One region of the Deefgea piscis genome, then DNA from elsewhere that is predicted to be linked to it. Evidence: predicted binding sites of a transcription regulator. Region 1 holds the regulator's gene; each other region holds the start of a gene.
The links. Region 1 encodes NrdR, which represses ribonucleotide reductase genes. Its sites were predicted from a motif close to AAANACNATATATNGTNTTT; they were not measured.
Positions count from the first base shown of each region.

Region 2: K4H25_RS11220 (ribonucleoside-diphosphate reductase subunit alpha) is a predicted target of NrdR. The motif match lies at 5,062-5,081, and genes of this name have one in related genera.
Region 3: nrdD (anaerobic ribonucleoside-triphosphate reductase) is a predicted target of NrdR. The motif match lies at 5,964-5,983, and genes of this name have one in related genera.

Region 1 is NZ_CP081149.1:2,029,115-2,036,726, reverse strand. Features, by position in the region: gene ribBA (bifunctional 3,4-dihydroxy-2-butanone-4-phosphate synthase/GTP cyclohydrolase II) at 1-1,006, opposite strand, end outside; gene K4H25_RS09475 (riboflavin synthase) at 1,006-1,614, opposite strand; gene K4H25_RS17125 (YfgJ family double zinc ribbon protein) at 1,623-1,790, opposite strand; gene ribD (bifunctional diaminohydroxyphosphoribosylaminopyrimidine deaminase/5-amino-6-(5-phosphoribosylamino)uracil reductase RibD) at 1,793-2,902, opposite strand; gene nrdR (transcriptional regulator NrdR) at 2,905-3,357, opposite strand; gene glyA (serine hydroxymethyltransferase) at 3,565-4,812, opposite strand; gene K4H25_RS09450 (CorA family divalent cation transporter) at 4,930-6,579, opposite strand; partial or broken gene K4H25_RS09445 (NCS2 family permease) at 6,643-7,551, opposite strand.
Region 2 is NZ_CP081149.1:2,440,390-2,448,001, forward strand. Features, by position in the region: gene K4H25_RS11210 (hypothetical protein) at 1-488, opposite strand, end outside; gene K4H25_RS11215 (adenosine deaminase) at 606-1,601, opposite strand; gene K4H25_RS11220 (ribonucleoside-diphosphate reductase subunit alpha) at 2,134-4,980, opposite strand; gene K4H25_RS11225 (FKBP-type peptidyl-prolyl cis-trans isomerase) at 5,863-6,342, opposite strand; gene K4H25_RS11230 (peroxiredoxin) at 6,361-6,834, opposite strand; gene K4H25_RS11235 (cupin domain-containing protein) at 6,892-7,612, shown strand, end outside.
Region 3 is NZ_CP081149.1:908,319-915,930, forward strand. Features, by position in the region: gene miaB (tRNA (N6-isopentenyl adenosine(37)-C2)-methylthiotransferase MiaB) at 1-537, opposite strand, end outside; gene K4H25_RS04330 (addiction module antidote protein) at 891-1,178, opposite strand; gene K4H25_RS04335 (hypothetical protein) at 1,225-1,602, opposite strand; gene K4H25_RS04340 (pilin) at 2,003-2,428, shown strand; gene K4H25_RS04345 (pilin) at 2,560-2,955, shown strand; gene nrdG (anaerobic ribonucleoside-triphosphate reductase activating protein) at 3,176-3,643, opposite strand; gene nrdD (anaerobic ribonucleoside-triphosphate reductase) at 3,695-5,848, opposite strand; gene K4H25_RS04360 (hypothetical protein) at 6,170-7,114, shown strand; gene hslU (ATP-dependent protease ATPase subunit HslU) at 7,350-7,612, opposite strand, start outside.

The DNA.
Region 1 (7,612 bases):
CAACGCCTAAGTCTTTTAACATCTGCGCGCCAATCCCATAGGTGCGTAAATCCCATTTTTGCGGCGGATTGAGCTTTAACTCAGGTAGCGCACGGCCCAAAAGATCGGAGCCCAGCTCGGTGCGATGCAATAAAATCACCACGCCTTCACCTGCGGCGGAGATGGCATTCAACGTCGCTTCAATAGACCAAGAGTGCGCAGATGAATCTAGATCAATCCAGTCCATCACCGATAATGGCTCATGCACTCGAACCAGAACCTCACGATCAACTGCAGGCTGACCTTTGATTAACGCTAAGTGCGTTGCTGCGGTTAATTTATCGCGATAAACCGCCAATTCGAACTCACCGGCCAAGGTGCGAATCATACGCCGACCCACACATTCGACCAGTGATTCTGTTTGACTACGGTAATGAATTAGATCGGCAATAGTACCAATCTTCAGTTGATGCGTTTTCGCAAACTCAAGCAATTCTGGCAAACGAGCCATAGTGCCGTCTTCATTCATGATTTCGCAAATGACTGATGCTGGGGTTAAACCCGCCATCATCGCTAAATCACAGCCTGCCTCGGTGTGTCCGGCACGAACCAGAACGCCGCCCGGTTGCGCCATAATCGGAAATACATGGCCAGGTGAGACTAAATCACTGGCTTTAGCACCAAAAGCAACCGCTTTTTGAATCGTCAGCGCGCGGTCATGCGCTGAAATACCGGTAGTGACCCCTTCGGCCGCTTCGATTGAAGCGGTAAAGTTGGTGCCAAACGAAGAACCATTGTTTTTGACCATCGTTGGTAAATTAAGCTGCTGGCAACGCGTTTGATCGAGTGTTAAGCAAATTAAGCCACGCCCAAATTTAGCCATAAAGTTAATGGCTTCAGGCGTCACAAAATCGGCGGCCAGCACCAAATCACCTTCGTTTTCGCGGTCTTCTTCGTCGACCAAAACCACCATGCGACCGGCTTTTAATTCGGCAATAATTTCATTAACAGGTGCGATCTGGCTCATTATTTTGACTCCAAAGAAACCATACGTTCAACATAGCGAGCGATCAAATCAATTTCTAAATTAACGCGCTGACCTGGCTCAATCGCCCCTAACGTCGTCACTGACAGCGTATGTGGGATTAGGTTAATCGAAAATTCACAGCCATCGATCACGTCACGAATCCAGTTAGTCGTTAACGAAACGCCATTGACGACCACCGAGCCCTTTACTGCCAAATATTTTGCTAAGCCAGCCGGCGCCAAAATAATTAATTCGCGATTGTCCCCCACTGAATCAAAACTGCGAACCAGCCCAACGCCATCCACATGTCCTGAAACCAAATGACCGCCAAGCATATCACCCAAGCGCATGGCTTTTTCTAAATTCACTGCGCCGATTGCATCTAATCCTACGGTGCAACGCAAAGACTCATCGGAGACGTCGATTAAATATTTGCCATTGGGTATTTGCTCGACAACAGTCATGCATGCGCCATTGTGGGCAATACTGTCGCCTAAACCGACATTCGATAAATCTAAATCACCCGCATCGATGGTTAAGCGTACGCCGCCATCAAAAGGCGTAACGGCTTCAATCTGGCCGATCGCTTGAATAATGCCTGTAAACATAAACGTCCTTATTTTTCCGGTTGAGCGGGAAAGACCAGCGGATTGGCTGCCTTGACGCGCTGTGACGACTTTAATTCATTGCAATGATTGCAAAAAAAGTTACTCGCGCCACATGCTTTTAACACTTCAATTTCCTTGCCGCAATCAGGGCAAACAATGATGGGTTTTGAATTCATTTTTATTTTCCTAACCATTCGGTTGCTGGATCAGTAAAACGCAGAATAATGCGCTGATCATCACCCACCATACGTCGAGCAATGTGCGTTGGGACTTGTTTTTGACTTAAATCACTCAAGCAAAACTGTGCCATCGCCTGCCCTTGCCCCAGCAATACCGGCGCTTGATACAGCCACAATTCGTCAATTAAACCTGCCGCAAAAAAAGCGCCGACTAAAGTACCACCGGCCTCAAGCGTCACTTCATTGCAACCGCGTACTGCCAATACGTCACATAGTGCAGCCAAATCAATCCGAACGCCGGATTGATCAGGGCACAAAATCACTTCAGCACCTGCTGCTTCCAAAGCCAATCGGCGCTCTGTCTCTTGCGCCGCGACAATCAAAACTTGACCCTGCTGTAAAATTTTAGCCGATACGGGCGTGCGCATTTGACTATCTAAAATCACCTTAATCGGCTGACGCTCAACTGGGAAATCACGCACATTGAGCTGGGGGTCGTCATGCAAAATCGTTGCAATGCCAGTGATCATCGCACATGAGCGGGCACGAATTCGTTGTACATCCGCACGAGCAGCAGGCCCCGTAATCCATTGGGACTGCCCATTACTAAGTGCAATCTGCCCATCCAAACTGGCGGCAACTTTACAGCGCAGCCAAGGCCGTTGACGGATCATCCGGCTAAAAAAACCTTGATGGTGCGTCAATGCCTCGGCAGCCATTAAACCATGCTCAACGACAATGCCATGCTCGGCCAGTCGCTGTAAGCCCTGCCCTGATACCAGAGGATTTGGATCCAATAATGCGGCAATCACTCGTGTCACGCCAGCAGCAATCAGCGCGTTGGCGCAGGGCGGCGTTTTTCCAAAGTGACTACATGGCTCTAAAGTGACATACGCAGTGGCACCTTGTGCGGCCGAACCCGCAGCACGCAGCGCCATCACTTCGGCATGCGCGCCACCGGCGGCTTGGGTATGGCCCATGCTGATTATTTGATCGTTTTTAGTCAAAACACAGCCAACACTCGGATTGGGCGAGGTGTTATTTTGGCCCAATTTGGCCTGATGCAGCGCCTGAGCCATCATAAGGTAGTCGATCGAACGCCAAGCCATGCCTATTCCTTGCTGACTTCACGAATGACGTCACGAAAATCTTCAACGTCTTGAAATGAGCGATACACTGAGGCAAAGCGGATATAGGCGACTTTATCGAGCTTGGCGAGCTCAGCGATCACCATTTCACCGATCTGTCGCGACATAATTTCTCGTTCGCCAACAGTCAGTACTTTTTGAATAATTCGGGAAATGGCTTCATCAACCAAAGGGGTTGGCACTGGGCGCTTGTGTAAGGCGCGCATAAAACTGGTGCGAATTTTTTCTCTTTCAAATTCAACACGCTGACCAGTTTGCTTCACTACTTGCGGCATACGTACTTCAGCAGTTTCAAAAGTGGTGAAACGCTTATCGCAAATCGCACAACGACGACGACGACGTACAGTATCCCCTTCGTCAGAAACGCGAGAATCCACGACTTGAGTGTCGGGTGAACCGCAAAATGGGCATTTCATAGCACGAAAACCTAAAAAGAACGAATAAAGAGCATCTTAAGCTGTTCATTTCATATTGAACAGCCAAGCCAAGGCACATTGGTAGTAATACGCTTGGTATATTAATCCAAGTCAACTGAGAATTGCCTTGGATTAATATACCTAATCTTGGTACATCAAAATGCAAAAAGGTGGTGCAGGTGCACCACCTTTTTTAATTGCGTGAAATTATACTTCGTAAACTGGGAAACGCGCCGTTAATGCTTTTACTTTTTCGGCAACCGCGGCCAAATTAGCTTCATCATTCGGGTTGTCTAATACATCAGCAATTAAATGCGCAACTTGAATGGCTTCTGCTTCTTTAAAGCCGCGAGTGGTAATGGCAGGTGCACCAATACGAATCCCCGAGGTTACAAATGGGCTTTCTGGATCATTTGGGATCGCATTTTTATTAACGGTAATGTGTGCTTTGCCCAAAACGGCATCCGCAGCTTTACCAGTCAAGCCTTTAGGGCGCAAGTCAACCAAGAATACGTGCGATTCGGTACGACCAGAAATAATCCGCAAACCACGTTCAGCCAAGGTTGCCGCCATGGCTTGTGCATTGAGCAACACTTGTTTTTGGTAAGTTTTGAATTCTTCTGTTGCCGCTTCTTTAAATGCAATCGCTTTACCTGCGATCACGTGCATTAGCGGGCCGCCTTGCAATGTTGGGAACACATTAGAATTGATTGATTTTTCAAACTCAGCTTTAGCTAAGATAATCCCGCCACGTGGACCACGCAATGTTTTGTGCGTAGTCGATGTTACAAAGTGAGCGTGCGGTACTGGATTTGGATAAACGCCTGCCGCGATCAAACCAGCGTAATGCGCCATATCAACCATGAAGTAAGCGCCAACTTTGTCGGCGATTTCACGCATACGCGCCCAGTCAAAACGCAGTGCGTAGGCTGATGCACCACCGATCAACAATTTTGGCTTGGTTTCTAGCGCAACGCGCTCCATATCGTCGTAATCGATTTCTTCGTTTTCATTCAAACCGTAAGCCACGATATTGAATAATTTACCTGATAAATTAGCTGGCGAACCATGCGTTAAATGACCACCATGACCCAGATTCATACCCATAATGGTATCGCCCGGTTTCAAGATAGAAAAATACACCGCTTGATTAGCTTGTGAGCCAGAGTGCGGCTGCACATTGGCGTATTCAGCGCCAAACAAAGCTTTTACACGATCAATAGCGAGTTGTTCGATGACGTCAACGTATTCACAGCCACCATAAAAACGCTTACCAGGATAACCTTCGGCGTATTTATTTGTCAGTTGCGAGCCTTGAGCCTCCATCACTGCTGGGCTAGTGTAGTTTTCCGATGCGATCAGCTCGATGTGTTCGTGCTGACGAACAACTTCGGCCGCCATGGCAGCGGCGAGATCAGGATCATACTGGGCAATGGTTTGAGACTTAGAGAACATGAGTTAACGCATCCGTATTCATCGTTAAAAGATGCGCAATTCTACCACGACATGAGCAACTTACAGCACTCCGATCAACAAAACATCTGCTCACATCAGCATGCATTCCTTTCATGCTCAGGTTTTTATATGCAAAAACTGCTTGATTTTACTCAACCAGAGCACTCGATCATCCGATAACACATCCAAAAACTCAGATAAACTTTTTGATTTAGCGACTGTAAATAGAATCAACAGCGTAATTGGAATACTCACGCCAATGAAATACCACAAGCGATTCCAGCCACTTTCTTCCGCCAAAGCAAATAGATTCATCCCCAAGAAACCGGTAATTGTCGTACCCACCAAACCTAAAATCGTCACCACGGTCAATCGAACCACTGTATCGGCTTGTCGGCGTAAGTCTTCATTTTCAAGGTATTGGCTCATTGCCTGCACCGATTCTCGTACGTCGGCATACAAGGTTTCGGTATCTAGCTGGCGTTTTAGCATCAAAAACAATTGGCTGCTGATGGCTTGGTTGGAAACTTCGCGAAACCAGTAGCGCTGTGTAAAACGCAAAAAAGCCGCCTGAAGCAGCCGCGTTTCACGCTTAAAATTGCGGATTGAGATTTCATCTTGCACATTGAGCTTGGCCAGAGCCACCGCTAGGCGATCAGAAAACATCAATAACGAAGCTTTGTGAAAGTGGGCGATCAATGTCAACAAAAAATATTGATGCCGAAATTGCCCTAGAGAGCCAGTATAAGGATCAACAAAAAATGGATTGCCCGCCATCCCCACCATCACAAATGCTTGGCCATTGCACATCAACCGTGTTGAGGCCATTGGGCTATTATTTTCAGGGATCCAAAATCGATCGTAACAACAATTGGCTTCAAAAGCCGCAAACACCTTACTAGAAAAAGGTAGCGCATCCATGTCACTCGGTCGACTAACCGTCCCTAAACGATAAAAATCTTCGTCAGACAGCACAAACGGGTTCTCAAATGACAAGTAAGCCAACATCGGCATTCGATGGTATTCGATTTGTCGGTAGCGTAAATCGCCTACCGCATTAGAATGATGCATCACCAATGGGCTGAGTAAATACTCCCAGTGAGAAGCCATTTTGGGGGCACAAAATTGCCCCATATGCTGCAAATAACCTGCTCGATCTTCGTAATCACTAGAAGCTATCACATCCCCGGCCGCATCGAGCCAAGCTACTTTACGTAGGCAACTCGTTGCTGTTTCGTTTTCGTCCCACTGCGCGGGAAAGGTACGACCAAAACGAAACATGGCATCTTGCACACGTCTGAGCGATAAATTGTCACCGCCCAATTCCAGCGCCAAAATAACGACATCCAGATCGTAAAAAAAATACAGGTCTAAATGAATCACTTTAAAATGGTGTGTTTTACCATCTTTAAAGACCATTAAGACCTGTTGAATATCTTTGCGTCGAAAGACATGCATAGGCGAGTGCCCATAATTAGCGGCATCACCTGCTTCGCTACGCCCTTCCCCGTACAAAAAACGCTGTACATAAGGCAAAAAAGTGACAAATTCTCGATAGTGCCGCTCTTTAAATTCGGCTGGGTCGCCATCAAACTCCGTTGGCCTGGGCTGCCAAGGCGAACCGGCAGCTGACATCGCCGACATCACTTCCCAATGACGCCCCATCGCACGGCTTCGCCCTCTAACTTCGGGCAAAGGCATTAATTGCAACGGCCAAATCAGAATTTGTCGATAATGCTTAACTACGATATCGGTGCTGCTGCCCATGATGTCTCCATGGCTGCAACACGCACCAAAAGCGGGATTACAGCCCTTTTACCGCATAAATCCATAAGCGGTACTTGAAGAGGTACCCATCACAGCACCGGCAGTAATTGCAACTGAATCAGCCAGCAAAGCTTTTTTCAAGCGGGGCAACTTGCCATCTTTATCTAACAAACCAGCGCGGTGTGAAACCCCCACTAAAGTGCCGGTGGTATCAAACAAATCGACAAAGAACAAAACAAACACCACGCCCAACAAGGCAACATCTAATGCGCCCATCAAATCCATCTGCATGAACGTTGGTGCCATTGACGGTGGGGCAGAAAACACGCCCTTAAATTCAGACAGACCCATGCCAATGGACAGTAAAGTCACTGCCAAAATTGAAATAATAATCGAGCCATGCACCTTGCGGTATTCCAAAGCAACGATCAAAAAGAAGCCAAAAATCGCCAGTAATGTTTGCGGCGCATGAATATCGCCCAACGTAACCAAGGTCGCAGGTGAACCAGTCACAACGCCGGCATTTTTCAGCGCAACAATCGCTAAAAACATACCAACACCAGCAGAAATGGCTAATTTAAGTGAATGTGGAATCGCATTTACGATCGCTTCACGGATTTTAAATAGCGATACGCAAAGAAAAATCACCCCGGAGATAAATACGGCACCCAGTGCCACTTGCCAAGAAACCCCCATCCCCAAAACCACGGTATAGGTGAAATAGGCATTTAAACCCATGCCCGGCGCAAGAGCGATAGGATAATTGGCCACTAAAGCCATAATTGCAGTACCCAATGCTGCAGCTAAACAGGTAGCGACAAACACCGAATTAAAATCCATCCCAGTTTTAGCTAAGATCGACGGATTAACAAAGACGATGTAAGCCATCGTTAAAAATGTAGTAAAACCTGCAATAACTTCGGTTCTTACATCGGTACCGTTTTCTTTTAGCTTAAAGAACGAGTCCAGCATACCTACTCCCTGAGATGTTTTTTAATTAACGAATAACAAAAGCGAGCACAAGGCTCGCCTT
Region 2 (7,612 bases), 410 kb from region 1:
TTTAAATCATAAAAATCACGCGCTGCGGTGTTGCTCAAGCGCAGTGTCGAAGCAAAATTGAGCGCCACATTCACATTACCCAAATACACCACTTGCCCAGCCACTACGCGAAAATCCGTATTCAGTGGCAAAGTCACATAACGCGCTTCGCCCGAATGCACGCCAACAACAACAAAGCTACCGCGCACCTGGCTGGTGCGATATTCCCCTGCCGGCAAAGTCAGCGCAAAGAGTTTACCCGCTGGGTTTTCCTCGCTACCGGGCGCTTGAATCATATCGCTACCCAGCCGCGTAGTGAGTTGTTGCGGTGCGGGGCCAGTAATATCAAGGCTCAGCGATGCGCCCATTAAATAATTAGCTTGCCCAGTTAACGACAACAGCACCATGCCCTGCCCTGTGGGTGGATTTAACCGCCCGTCTTGCAGCGGCAATGGGCTGGCACAAGCGGTGAATAAAACACAAACAAATAGAGCAAATAGACGGCGCATGGCTTAACTCCTTTGGCTCGTAGCTTGCGCTACATTTCAATGGGTAACGAGTTCGCTACTCAATGCCAGACTTAGATCTGCGCCGACTAGCAAAACATCAGCAAGCACCTGCCAGTCTCAACAAGCCGCCGCATCGGCGATGGCCAACACTTTTTGCTGCCAAGCGGCTTTTTGCTCAGCGCTGAGCCAACTGGCTTCAAAGCTATTTAAAATCAACTGCACGATTTCAGCTTTGTTTAAATCCAGCGCCGCGCGGCAGGCGAGCAAATTGGTGTTCAGATAACCGCCAAAATAAGCGGGGTCATCCGAATTGACCATTGCGCACAATCCGGCATCCAGTAGCGTACGTAGATTATGCGCCGCCAAATCATCCACCACGCACAGCTTTAAATTCGATAAGGGGCAAACGGTGAGTGGCACGCGATCAGCGGCCAAACGCGCCACCAAAGCGGCGTCTTCGGTGCAGCGAACGCCGTGATCAATTCGCGTTGATTTGAGTAAATCCAGCGCTTCCCAAATATACGCTGCCGGACCTTCTTCGCCAGCATGCGCCACTGCGGGCAAGCCCAGCTCAGCACAACGGGCAAACAGCGCAGCAAATTTACTTGGCGGATGGCCCAATTCGCTCGAATCCAAACCCACCCCGTCGATTTGCGCCAAATAAGGCATTGCTTGCTCTAGCGTGGCAAAGCCGTCGGCTTCGCTTAAATGGCGCAAAAAGCACAAAATCAATTTGGACGTCATGCCAAATTGCGTTAAGGCATCGGCCAAAGCGCGGCGAATCCCCGCCAGCGGCACAGCAAAATCAATACCACGCGCAGTATGCGTTTGTGGATCGTAAAAAATCTCGGTGTGAACAATATTGTCCGCGTGAGCGCGCAGCACATACGCCCAAGTAAGATCGTAAAAATCTTGCTCAGTAATCAATACCGATGCACCGGCGTAATACAAATCCAAAAACGATTGCAAACTATCAAACTGATACGCCGCCCGCACCGCATCCACATCGGCATACGGCAACGCCACGCCGTTTTTTTGCGCCAAGGCAAACATCATCTCCGGCTCAAGCGAGCCCTCGATATGCAAATGCAATTCAGTTTTTGGCAAAGCCATAATCAATTGGTCGAGCGGGTGTTGGTTCACAATCATTCCTATTTATTCTCAATACGGGATCACCGATATTTAAATGCACTGATCAATCCATTTAAATATCGGCACCGCAAAGCGGCACCGAGGGTATATTGCTCAAAGCTAATTCTAAAGACATCTACAAACAGATACTCACCAATAAACATCCGCGAACTGGTGGGGCCAACCTCTACGACCCGGTGGGTACGCGGCCTTCGGCCTAAGCCATCCTACAGTTAGTGACTTTACACAAGCCTGCTGTGCCGCGCTCGTTGGTCTGGGGCTTAAACCCCGTTAAAACGAACACCGAGCACGAAGGGAGACAAACAGCCCTATCGTTTGGCTCGCGCCACGCGAGGGAACGGCGGAGCCGGGTTCGTATCGGGTCGCCTTTCTTTGATACTTTCTTTGGCGACGCAAAGAAAGTATCCCCCGCCGCGGGTAGCGACACCTAAAAACAGGTGCCGCAGGCACTTAAACCCATTTCACCCATGGTGGGTAGATAACCCACCCAGTTTTATTGGCAAGCTTCGCAATCTGGATTATCAATCGAGCAGAACTTCGCATCCGTCGCTGGGGTGTTATCCACTACTTCCGCCGCTTGAGTCACTGGCGTTGGGTGGCTGGTGCCATCCACGGCGACGGCGTTTAATTCGCCACCGCGACCGGTTGATTTCTCTGCCGATGTGGCTGCCAAAGTGCGGAGGTAATACGTGGTTTTTAGGCCGCGTAACCAAGCGAATTTATACAACTCGTCCAATTTTTTGCCCGATGCACCGGCCATATAGATATTGAGCGACTGCGCTTGGTCGATCCATTTTTGACGGCGACTTGCCGCTTCAACCAACCATTTCGGGTCCATTTCAAACGCCGTTGCATACAGCTCGCGGAATTCTTGTGGAATACGATCGATTTGTGCCACTGAACCGTCGAAGTATTTCAAGTCAGAGACCATCACTTCGTCCCACAAACCAAGGGCTTTTAAGTCACGCACCAAATGCTCGTTGATGACGGTAAATTCGCCGGACAAATTCGATTTCACGAATAAGTTTTGGTAAGTCGGCTCAATACACGCATCCACGCCAACAATGTTTGAAATCGTTGCTGTTGGCGCAATCGCCAAGCAGTTTGAGTTACGCATGCCGTAGGCGGCAATGCGATCACGCAACATCGTCCAATCCAGACGTGAGCTGCGATCCACTTCTAGATAGCCGCCGCGTTCTTCTTCGAGTAAGCGCAATGAGTCTTGTGGCAAGATGCCGCGATCCCACAAGCTGCCTTTGTACGAAGCGTAAATACCGCGCTCTTGCGCCAATTCAGTTGACGCCCAGTAAGCGTGATACGCCACGGTTTCCATTGATACGTCAGCAAATTCAACCGCCGCTTGCGAAGCGTATGGAATGCTCAATTCGTGCAAGCAATTTTGGAAGCCCATAATGCCCAAGCCCACTGGACGGTGCTTCAAGTTCGACGTGCGTGCTTTGCGAACTGGGTAGAAGTTAATGTCGATGACGTTATCGAGCATACGCATCGCCACTTTCACGGTGCGCGAGAGTTTTTCGGCGTCGAGCTGACCATTTTTTAAATGGTTGTATAAGTTGATCGAACCGAGATTACATACGGCGATTTCTTCTTCATTGGTGTTCAGCGTGATTTCAGTACACAGATTACTTGAATGCACGACGCCAACGTGTTGCTGTGGGCTACGAATATTACAAGGGTCTTTAAAGGTGATCCATGGATGACCAGTTTCAAACAACATGGTCAACATTTTGCGCCACAGGCCCAGCGCCGAAATCGTTTTAGCAACGCGCATTTCACCACGTGCGGCTTTGGCTTCGTAGGCGGTGTAAGCGGTTTCAAAGGCTTTACCGACTTTGTCGTGCAAATCAGGCACTTCAGATGGGCTAAACAAAGTCCATTCGCCACCATCCATCACTCGTTTCATAAACAAGTCAGGAATCCAGTTGGCCGAATTCATATCGTGCGTGCGGCGGCGATCGTCACCGGTATTTTTACGCAATTCAAGGAATTCTTCGATATCGGCGTGCCAAGTTTCAAGGTAAGCGCAGACTGCACCTTTGCGTTTACCACCTTGGTTCACGGCAACAGCAGTGTCGTTGACTACTTTAAGGAAGGGCACGACACCTTGTGATTTACCGTTGGTGCCTTTGATGTGGCTATTCATGGCGCGAACTGAAGTCCAGTCATTGCCCAAACCACCGGCAAATTTAGACAACAAGGCGTTTTCTTTTAGCGCTTCAAAAATACCGTCCAAATCGTCTGGCACAGTCGTTAAGTAGCAGCTCGACATTTGGCTGTGGCGGGTACCGGAATTAAATAGCGTTGGCGTCGAAGACATAAAGTCAAAGCTCGACAGCACATTGTAAAACTCAATGGCGCGCTCTTCACGATTCACTTCGTTCAGCGCCAAGCCCATGGCCACACGCATAAAGAACACTTGCGGCAGTTCAATGCGTTGATCATTGATATGCAAGAAATAACGATCGTATAGCGTTTGCAGGCCAAGGTAGCCAAACTGGTAATCGCGATTATGATCCAAGGCGGCAGCGATTTTGCTTAAATCGTACTGACCGAGTTTTTCATCGAGTAATTCAGCCGCAATCCCTTTTTTGATAAATTGTGGGAAATACGTGGCGTAGCGTTCAGCCATTTCTTCGTGGCTGGTTTCAGCGCCCAAAACTTCACGACGAATGGTATTGAGCAATAAACGCGCCGTTACCAAGCCGTAGGCTGGATCGTTCTCAAGGAAAGTACGCGCTGCCAATACGGCTGATTTACGCAATTCATCGGCAGACACACCGTCGTACACGTTTTTGAGCATTTCAGCCAAAATAACGGCTTGATCGGTGTATTGCTCAAGGCCGGTACATGCCGAGGCGATTAAGGCTTTGACTTTGTCTAAATCGAGCGGACGCAAGCTGCCGTCTTCAAATAAAACATTAATTTGGTGTTCTGGCTCGCTCTCGTGACGTGCAGCGGCGCGTTCACGCTGGCGTTCACTGCGATACAACACATAAGCGCGGGCAACGTCGTGCTCGCCTGAGCGCATCAAAGCCAATTCAACTTGGTCTTGGATGTCTTCGATATGAATCGCGCCACCTTCTGGCTTGCGACGCATCAAGGCCGACACGGCAGAATCCGTCAGCAGATGCACTTGATCGCGCACGGCGGCACTCGACGCGGCATGGCTGCCTTGCACAGCAATAAATGCTTTGCTTAAGGCGACCGAGATTTTCGATGGTTCGAACGCCACCACCGAGCCATTGCGGCGAATAATTTTATAATTTGCGTAGGCCGCGGCATCAAGTGTGATGTGAGAAAGTTTCGCTGTATCAGTCATTCGTTCACCAGTCGTGCAGCTAGCGGCTAAATCAAGCTCGCCACGCTGCTTGTGGATAATTTTGTGGGTTATTTGTGCAGAAAACACTACATCTTGTGTTGCCCTCTGCTTATAGACACAAATACTAGGGTAAAGAGGGGATCTGGTGCAAGTGGCCTGCTCTGTGCTAGTCGATCAATGGCGGCAATAAAAATCAAAATCCTTGTATGGCTTGATTTGATTGGCGCAGCAAACAAAAAGCATACAGACAGCGGGTTGCAAGTTTGCAACAAGAACAGTCCCGCCCACTCATTGATACTCATTGATAAATCAGCAGACACAAAAAAAGACAGCCAAAGCTGCCTTTTCTTCATTCATCACCAAATGATTTAAATCTTAGTGGTGGTGACCATGCGCGCCGTGTACGTGACCGTGCGACAATTCTTCGCTAGTTGCATCGCGCGAACATCAACTACTTAGCCAATAAATGGACTCATGCCGCCGTAGGTACAAAAAAAGACAGCCAAAGCTGCCTTTTCTCATTCATCACCAAACCATTTAAATCTTAGTGGTGGTGACCATGCGCGCCGTGTACGTGGCCGTGCGACAATTCTTCGCTAGTTGCATCGCGAACATCGACTACTTAGCCAATAAATGAACTCATGCCGCCGTAGGTACAAAAAAAGACAGCTAAAGCTGCCTTTTCTCATTTAAATCACCAAACCATTTAAATCTTAGTGGTGGTGACCGTGCGCGCCGTGTACGTGGCCGTGCGACAACTCTTCGCTAGTTGCATCGCGAACATCGACTACTTAGCCAATAAATGAACTCATGCCGCCGTAGGTACAAAAAAAGACAGCTAAAGCTGCCTTTTCTCATTTAAATCACCAAACCATTTAAATCTTAGTGGTGGTGACCGTGCGCGCCGTGTACGTGGCCGTGCGACAATTCTTCGCTAGTTGCATCGCGAACATCAACTACTGAAGCGACAAAGCGAATGCTCATGCCAGCAAATGGGTGGTTACCATCAACAGTGACAGTGCCGTCGTTGATTTCAGTTACGCGGAACAAAATCACATCGCCAGAAACAGGATCATCCGCTTCAAACATCATGCCCACTTCAACTTCTGGTGGGAACACGTCTTTGTCTTCTTCACGCACCAATTCTGGCTCGAATTCGCCAAAAGCGTCTTCAGCTGACATAGTTACTTCAACAGTGTCGCCAACGGCTTTACCGTGCAAAGCTTCTTCAACCAAAGGCAAGATGTTGTCGTAGCCACCGTGCAAATAAGCAATTGGCTCTTCGGTTTTGTCGATTTGTACGCCTTCTGCGTTGTACATTTCATAGTTAATGGTCACTGCGGAATTTTTTGCAATTTGCATTGTATTTAGTCCTGATAGTTAATGAATCTCGATCTGTTTGACGAGTTCTAGTATTTCAGCCGCATGGCCTTTGGGGGTCACGTGGTAGAAAGCATGCCGAATGATGCCCGTTTGATCAATCACAAACGTCGAGCGGTCAATACCGTATCTTACCATGCCCTTTGCTTCCCATCGGTGTTGCGCATGATACAAGGCAATCACTTCGCTCTCGGCGTCCGAGAGCAGCTCAAATTCAAGCCCGTGCTCATCAATAAATGACTCGTGCGCCATACAGTCATCTCGGCTCACACCGAGAATAACAGCGCCATATTTCGCAAATGCTGCAACACGGTCAGAAAACTCAATCGCTTCTAAAATACCGCCTGGCGTTTTGTCGCCATTAAAAAAATACAGGATAACAATTTTTTTACCCAAAAAATCAGCCAGTTGTACCGTATTCATTTGTGCGTCCGGCAAAGCGAACTGTGGTGCAACATCTCCAGAATTCAGCATAAATACTCCAGTCAGTGCGATAATTAGACTTCTTATTTTCCGTTATAGTCATCAGCCATGCGTAAAACACTATTAGGCGCCATCTCACCCGAAGAATTTTTACGTGAATATTGGCAAAAAAAACCTTTGCTCATTCGCCAAGCGTGGGCTGACTTCCCAGAAATCATCGACTACGCTCGCCTAGCCGAACTGGCCGAGCGCGACGATGTGCAATCGCGATTAATCGAATACAAAAATGAGCAATGGAAACTCGAAAGCGGGCCATTTACTCCGTCTCGCCTAAAGCGACTTGGCGAAACTGATTGGACTATTTTGGTCCAAAGCGTGAATCATTTAGTTCCGCATATTTCTGAATTATTGTACCGCTTTAATTTCCTACCTTACACGCGTCTTGATGACTTAATGATTTCTTATGCGCCGCCCGGTGGCACGGTTGGCCCACATTATGATTCGTATGATGTGTTTTTATTGCAAGTGGGTGGCAAAAAGCGCTGGCAAATTTCCAGCGATGATGCCAGCGGCTTTATCGAAGACGCGCCGATTCGCGTGCTAAAAGATTTTAACCCTGAGCAAGAATGGATTTTAGAGCATGGCGACATGCTGTATCTGCCGCCACAATACGCGCATTACGGCGTGGCACTTGAGCCGGGCATGACTTATTCGATTGGTTTTCGCGCGCCAAAGACACAAGAAATCGCCGTCAAATTTTTAGAGTATCTGCAAGACGAAATCTGCCTTGACGGTATGTACGCCGACCCTGATGCAACGGTAACCAATG
Region 3 (7,612 bases), 1.1 Mb from region 1:
TTCAAACGGGCGTGAAACCTCTTCGCCACGCGTGTACGGCACCACGCAGAAACTGCAGTATTTAGAACAGCCTTCCATAATCGATACATACGCCGCGCCGCCTTCAACACGAGCAGGCGGCATGTGGTCGAATTTTTCGATTTCGGGGAAGGAAATATCCACTTGGCTAATGCCAGATTTGCGTTTTTCGGCAATCAATTCAGGCAAGCGGTGCAGGGTTTGCGGGCCAAATACAATATCCACATACGGCGCGCGCTTGATAATCGCATCGCCTTCTTGCGAGGCAACACAGCCGCCCACACCGATGACGATATTTGGATTGGCCAGTTTAAGCTCACGAACACGGCCTAAATCGGAGAATACTTTTTCTTGCGCTTTTTCGCGCACGCTGCAGGTGTTAAATAAAATAATGTCAGCTTCATCGACATTCTCGGTTTTCACCAAGCCATCGGCGGCATTGAGCACGTCAACCATTTTGTCTGAATCGTATTCATTCATTTGGCAGCCGAAGGTTTTAATAAAGACTTTTTTGCTCATCGCTTTCTTCTATAGGGGTATTGGTTTTACTGCTTTTATCAACAAGGGCTATGTAGCAATACCCTTGGAATGCAATAAAAATAAGAATTATTTTGGTGTATTGGGCAATGTTGCCAGCAAAGACTAGGCCGTGATTTTAACGCAAATCGACCCACAAGCGGCGCTCTTATGACATGGGATTTGTTACACAGGGTGAGCAGCAGCAAGCAGGACTGCCGACTTGCGCAATAGCGTAGCTCCGATAGCGCGCAGCGAAATCGAAGGCTCCGCCGCCTTATCGCCAGCGCTGGCGCGTAATTGATGCCATGCGGGCGATTACGCGACGCTAATCGTAGTAGTAACAACGCCAACCATTAACGTGGGCTAGCGTGCAATTGCAAGCCAAGGGCTTGGGTTACTTTGAGTATGGTCGCAAAGCTGGGATTGCCATTGCTAGAGAGTGCTTTATAGAGATTCTCACGAGAAAGCCCAGTGTCTTTGGCAAGCTGACTCATGCCGCGAGCGCGAGCAATATCGCCCAAGGCATGCGCAATAAGCTGTGGATCATTTTCCTCAAGGCAGGCCTCAAAATACAAAGTCATCTCTGCTTCGGTTTTGAGATAGTCCGCGACATCCCATTTGCTAAGGCCAGTATTTGACATTATTGCTTCTGTTTCAGAATGCGAGCAATGGCTTGTGCTTGTTTCGTTATTGCACCGCATTGCAGTCAACAAACCAGCAGCCTATCCCCAAAAAACCACCGCGTGGTTCTTTGATTCGGCCGATGGATTTAAGGAAATCAATCTCAGCTGGCGAGAGTAGCCACGCTTTCCACACCAAATCCTTGCGATTGGCTTCAAGCTGTACCCAAACCGGCACATCACGGGGTACGCGCTGTGGTGGAATCAAACGGTTTTGCTGATCACGCACCTGAAACGCCGCTGACACCAAATAATCCTTGCCATCCAAACGAATCACCGGCGGCGCATAATAATCCATCTGCGCATAAGCCCCTTCCGGCAAAATCCGCGCCGCAAAGGCGGGCAGGGCGCTAAGCAATAAGCAAACCACCAAAAATAAACGCATACGCCACCTCGTTAACTGATCCGCTTGATGGTAACAAGCCCAGATTTGTCAGGGAAGTATTAATGTGCGAGTGGGGTGGAAAGGTTGAATGGGGGATGGGTAATTAGCTTGATGTTGTTTGCGGCATAGGTATTTTTACCATTTACGGCAGTTTTTGTGACAAAAATGGTCAGACTCAGAGTGGTTAAACTACATTTTTGCGTAATTTAGCCTAGTCACTTTGATGGCGCGTAGCGAAGTCGGCGGCGGCATTGCCTTATTCCCTAGGTTTTATTGCAACGATTGCATACGGGTGATTACGCTAGGCTCATCATATTTACGCGGCTGGCACGATGATTGCTTATACCAAGATCAAGTTAGGCAGAATTGCCTACTCACCCAATACATTAGGAGCAATACCATGAACCAAACTATGAAACGCGCCCAACAAGGTTTTACTTTGATTGAATTGATGATCGTTGTGGCGATTATCGGTATTTTGGCTGCAGTAGCGATCCCTGCATATTCTGCATACCAAGCTAAAGCCAAAGCAACTGCTGGTTTAGCTGAAGTTGCTGCAGGTAAAACAGCAATGGAAGAAAAACTAAATAATGGCGAAACAGTCGCAGCTCAAACAGATATTGGTTTGCAAGCAAAGACACAGAATTGCACCATTGCCGCTACAGGTGGAGCTGATGGTGTTGCTAGTATTGCATGTACACTTATTAATGCTCCAGCAGCAGTTAATGGCAAAATTTTAACTTGGGCGCGTGATGCAGCTGGTGCTTGGACTTGTACTTCGGACGGCCCTGCAGATTTGATGCCAAAAACTTGCCCAGGCGTTTAATTTTGTTAGTTAAGTAATAGTTTGAAAGTAAGCCCCATAGTTATGGGGCTTACTTCTTATTAAATAAGTTGGATTTCAAGCTAAAATTAAATATGGCTCAAGATTGTTTTTTATTATGAGGAACTGGAATAATGAAAATACAAGCTGGCCTTACTCTAATTGAATTGTTGGTGGTGATTGCAATTATTGGCATTATTGCTTCTATCGCAACTAATCAGTATCAACAATATTTAAGCCAAAGCAAAGCGATGGCTGCGTATACTGAAATTGCTGCAGGAAAAACTAATTTTATTGGCCATATTAATAATGGCGAAACCGTTTCTTCAGTTGCTGATATTGGTTTGCAATCCTTAACCAATCATTGTGCTATTACGGTGACAGCGGCATCGATTCGTTGTGAATTACAAAATACGCCTTCGAGTTTAGTTAATTCAACCATCGTCCTCAATTATGATTTGATACAAGATCAATGGCTTTGCGCAACGACGAATATGTCGGCCGATATTAGACCTAAATTTTGTTCTTAAAATGAAATGTATATTTTAGTTCTGTAGGGTGCGCATTTGCGCACGCGGTGAACCGGTTGGTGATTTATCTACGTTGCGCTGTAAAGCCAATTGCAATGATTGTGTTGGATGATAGGCTTGGCGTAATTATGACGATTTGTGATTTATTTAGCATAATTCCGAGTGCGTAAACCCTGCGAATTTGCACACACTTCCCCAATCCCAAATAAGCTGCCGCGAATTAATCACCACCACGGTTGCGGTGGTTTTTGAGTTCGATCAGGCGTTGGTTGCTAGAGCCGCGCCAGGGTTGGCTGGTGGGGGCATTTTGTTCGAATTTGCCGTCGATGAGCACGTCGATGTATTGCATGATGGCGAGGTCTTGCAGCTCTTCAAACACGTAGCCAGTCCAGAGCCAGATGTTTTTTTCGGGGTAGCGCTGTTTAAAGGCTTGGCAGAGTTGGAGGATGGCGTCCCGATTGGCCGGGTGCAGTGGATCACCGCCGGAGAGGCTAAGGCCGTCGTGTGATTCGCAGGCTTGCAGTAGTTTTTGTTCGATTTCAGCGGTGAAGGCTTGGCCGGATTTTCTATCCCATGTCGATGGGTTGTAGCAACCTTCGCACGCATGTTGGCAGCCGCTGACAAAAAGCGTCACGCGGATGCCGGGGCCGTTGATCAGATCATGCGTGTAATAGCGGTCGTAATTCATGGGTATAGGGTTGTGGGCATGTATTTAAAATACTTGTGTTGATATACCCAATCACTCAACCGCATGCGCGTGGTGTTTGACTCGGCGCATGACTTCTTTTTGTTTGCCGTTGTTAAACGGCCGAGCGTTGGGGCTGCCGAGGTAGCCGCAGACTCGGCGGGTGACTGATAGCGTGGCGCTGTCGTGGTTGCCGCAGTCGGGGCAGACAAAGCCGTTGGCGGTGGCGAGGGTTTCGCCCATAAAGCCGCAAGCGCCGCAGGCGTCAACCGGCGTATTACTGCCAAAATACGGCACACGTTCGATGGCGTAATCCCAAATGCGTTCGAGCGCCAAGAGATTGTGCTTCATATTGGGCAGCTCAACATAGGTAATGTGGCCGCCGGTTGCGAGCTCGGCATAGCCGGTTTCAAAGTCGATTTTTTCAAATGGATTGACTTTGCGGTACACATCCAGATGGAATGAATTGGTGTAATAGCCTTTGTCGGTCACGTCGCTGATGTCGCCAAAGCGTTCTTGATCGAGTTTACAAAAGCGGTAGCACAGCGATTCACTTGGCGTGGAATACAGCGAAAAGCCAAAGCCTGTTTCTTCTTTCCAGCGCTGCGTGGCATCCCCCATGGTTTTGACCACCTGGTGCAAAAAGGCTTGCGCGGCGCTGGCATCGGCGGGATGTTGACCAAACAGTAATACGCCAACTTCGTGCAGACCGATATAACCCAAAGAGATCGACGCGCGGCCATCTTTAAATAGCGTCATGATGTCGTCTTGCGGCTTGAGTCGAATCCCAAACGCCCCTTCGGTATACAAAATCGGGGCTACATTGGCTTTTACGCCTTGCAGTCGTTGGATGCGAATATTGAGTGCGCGTAAGCATACTTGTAGGCGCTGCGCTAATAACTGATTAAATTGCTCGATATTGCCTTGCGCTTCAATGGCAATACGCGGCAGGTTCAGGCTGACTACACCTAGATTATTGCGGCCATTGAGGACTTCTTTACCTTGTTCATCGCGCCAAGCGGGCAAAAAGCTGCGGCAACCCATCGGTGATACTGGCACGCTCGAACCGGTAATTTGGCGATTGAGCTTGGCCGAGATAATGTCCGGATACATACGTTTGGACGTGCATTCGAGCGCCAATTGTTTGATGTCGTAATTGGGATCAGTGGGCTTGAGGTTAATGCCTTCGTCGATAAAAAACACCAATTTAGGAAACACCGGTGTGGTGCCTTCTTTGCCTAGGCCTTTAATTCGTACGCGCAAAATCGATTGCTGAATAATGCGCTCAGCCCAGCTGGTGCCCATGCCGAATGAAAAGGTTACAAAGGGCTGCTGACCATTGGAGCTAAACAGCGTGTTGATTTCGTATTCACACGCTTGAATGCCGTCGTAGGCTTCTTTTTCGGTGCGCTCGGTGGCGTAGCGTTCTGGGTCGGTAATGCCATATTCATGAGCAATGGCCAAATTTTTGGCATGGCTTTTGAGCACATACGGCGCGAGCACTTGGTCCAAATTGGGAATGGTGGTGCCGCCATATTGATGGCTGGCCACTTGAGCAATAATTTGCGCTGTGACCGCGCAAGCGACGCCGACGGATTTAGGGCTTTCGATTTTTGCATTGCCAAGGCGAAAACCGTTTTTGAGCATGCCTTCTAAATCGACGAGGCAGCAATTGGTTAGCGGCAAAAACGGTGAGTAATCCAGATCATGAAAATGGATATCGCCTTGGTGGTGCGCTTCTAAAATATCTTTGGGCAAAAAGGTGCTGGCAAATTGTTTCGAGACAATGCCGGCCATCAGGTCACGCATCACCGGAAAGACATTGGCATCTTTATTGGCGTTTTCAGTAGTGGCTTCGCTGTCGGTTTTATTGACTAAGCCCATCAGTTTGGCGTGTAGCTCCGAGCCTTGCGCGCGCGTGCGATCTCTGTCGTAGCGATATTGAATATAAATCCGCGCCACTTCGGGGTAATCATGCATCAAGGCGTCTTCGACCCATTGCTGAATCGTTGGAATATCTAATAAGCCGGTAGGGGCATTGTGCTGGCTCAAAGTGCGGCATTGTGCTTCAACTTGGCTGGTGATTTGTTCGGCCAATTGGTCTGGCTGCGGATATTTTGCAGCAGTGGCAGCGCGGCGGCAGGCTTCAAAAATTTTGGCACTGTCGTAGGCGGCTTTGGCGCCGTCGCGTTTAATCACTTTGAGCATTGCTGTTTTTTCCTTGGTGCGTAATCAGTGGTACAGGTATTGAGATTATTGGCTGACAGGGCTTTTGCTTTTGGCCTGCAGCTTATTGTGTTGGTTTGTGGCTTTATCTCGAAGCAAACACAATATATGGTGTTTTTGTTTTGCTTGCTGCACATAATGGGCTGTTTTTGATGGTGGTCAATATTTGTTTTTTTTGCTTGGATGAGGCCAAATAATGACAATTTGTCGTGTTTATGCCGCGTCTTTGCGTGGCTTTGCTGAGCTGGCAGGCGTTGATGCTATGCTGAAAATCTGTTTGCAATACTTAAGAATTACTTGCTTATGAAAAAATTAGCGCTGTTTTTTTTGCTCAGTTTGAGCTTGCTGTCACCGTTGTCGGCAAAGGATAAAAAAGAGCTGAATTTATTACCCAATAGCAATGTGCAACGCAGCGCCAATGCGGTGTTGTCTTTGATGTCGTATTCGGTGATTTTGGATTTGGCCGCCAGTAGTTTGTCGATTAAAGGTACTGAAAGTGAAAATAAAAAATTAATGATGACGCAATTGGGGGGCGGTTCAACCATCAGCAAAGATGTGCCTTTGTATTTGGAAGGCGCGTTAGCGGGCAGCCGTTTTGACCCGACTTTTGTCGCCACTAATGGCGAACAAGAGCGTGCGATTCCGCTCAAATGGACTTCCTTAAGTGGCACTGGTGGTATCGGCTGGGATTTTCCGATTGCAGAAAATTGGGTGTTGCGACCGATTGTTAATTTTTCATTGGGTACGGTGGCGAGTGATTTAAAAATCGCCAATTGGTGGATTAATTATAAAACGGGCAAAGAGTTTAATTTTTTTGATAAAGGCAGCATGAATGTGTACGGCTTAGGCGGCGCTTTAATGCTCGATTACGAGCTGGTCAAGCCCGAATACGAAGTGGATTTAGAGCTGCGCCTATCTCAAGTGCATTTGCAAACGTTTAAAACGAACGATGCGGTAGCCGGCAGTGCCAAGTCGCAAACCGCCAATGTCTGGACGCGATATCGTGCGCCGACAGGACTGACTTTTTTAAGCCGTCCGCTGCGTTATGTATTAGAAGCATCGCATTCGCATTATTACGGTGATCAGGCTGGGGTCTTGGGCTTTGATTATTTATCTACCGTGGGATTAGGTTTTGAGGTCGATAGCAGCGCGCATCCTGTGTTTGTAACCCGTACCCGGTTTTTAATGCGCTATATGTTTGGACCGAATGTATCGGGCTCAGGGATGAGTATTGCGATGAGTTTTTGATGGGATTAGCTTTAAGCCAATATAAAAAACAATGCCATTGTAGGGTGGAATAAGCACAGCGCATTCAACCTTGTCGCGAAGCTTATGGTGGAATGCACTTCGTTTATTCCACCCTATGGTTGGCAAATTTTAATTGCTTGATGGTTGAGTATTTCCATCTAGCCATTTAAATAGAAAGGCTAGATGGAAATACCTTGGTCTTTGAGGTTTTAAATTCAAACAGTTTGCCGGTAATTTAGAGCATAAAGCGGGCGAGGTCGTCGTTGCTGGCGACGCTGGCGAGTTTGCTGCTAACAAATTCAGCATCAATGGTCACCGTGCCACGTTTGGCGTCGAATGAAATGTCGGCGAGTAAACGCTCCATCACGGTATACAAGCGGCGTGCGCCGATGTTTTCGGTGCTTTCATTGACTTGCCATGCCATGTGCGCCAGTTTGCGAATCCCGTCTTCGGTGTATACCAGCTCGACGTCTTCAGTCGCTAGCAAAGCTTGATATT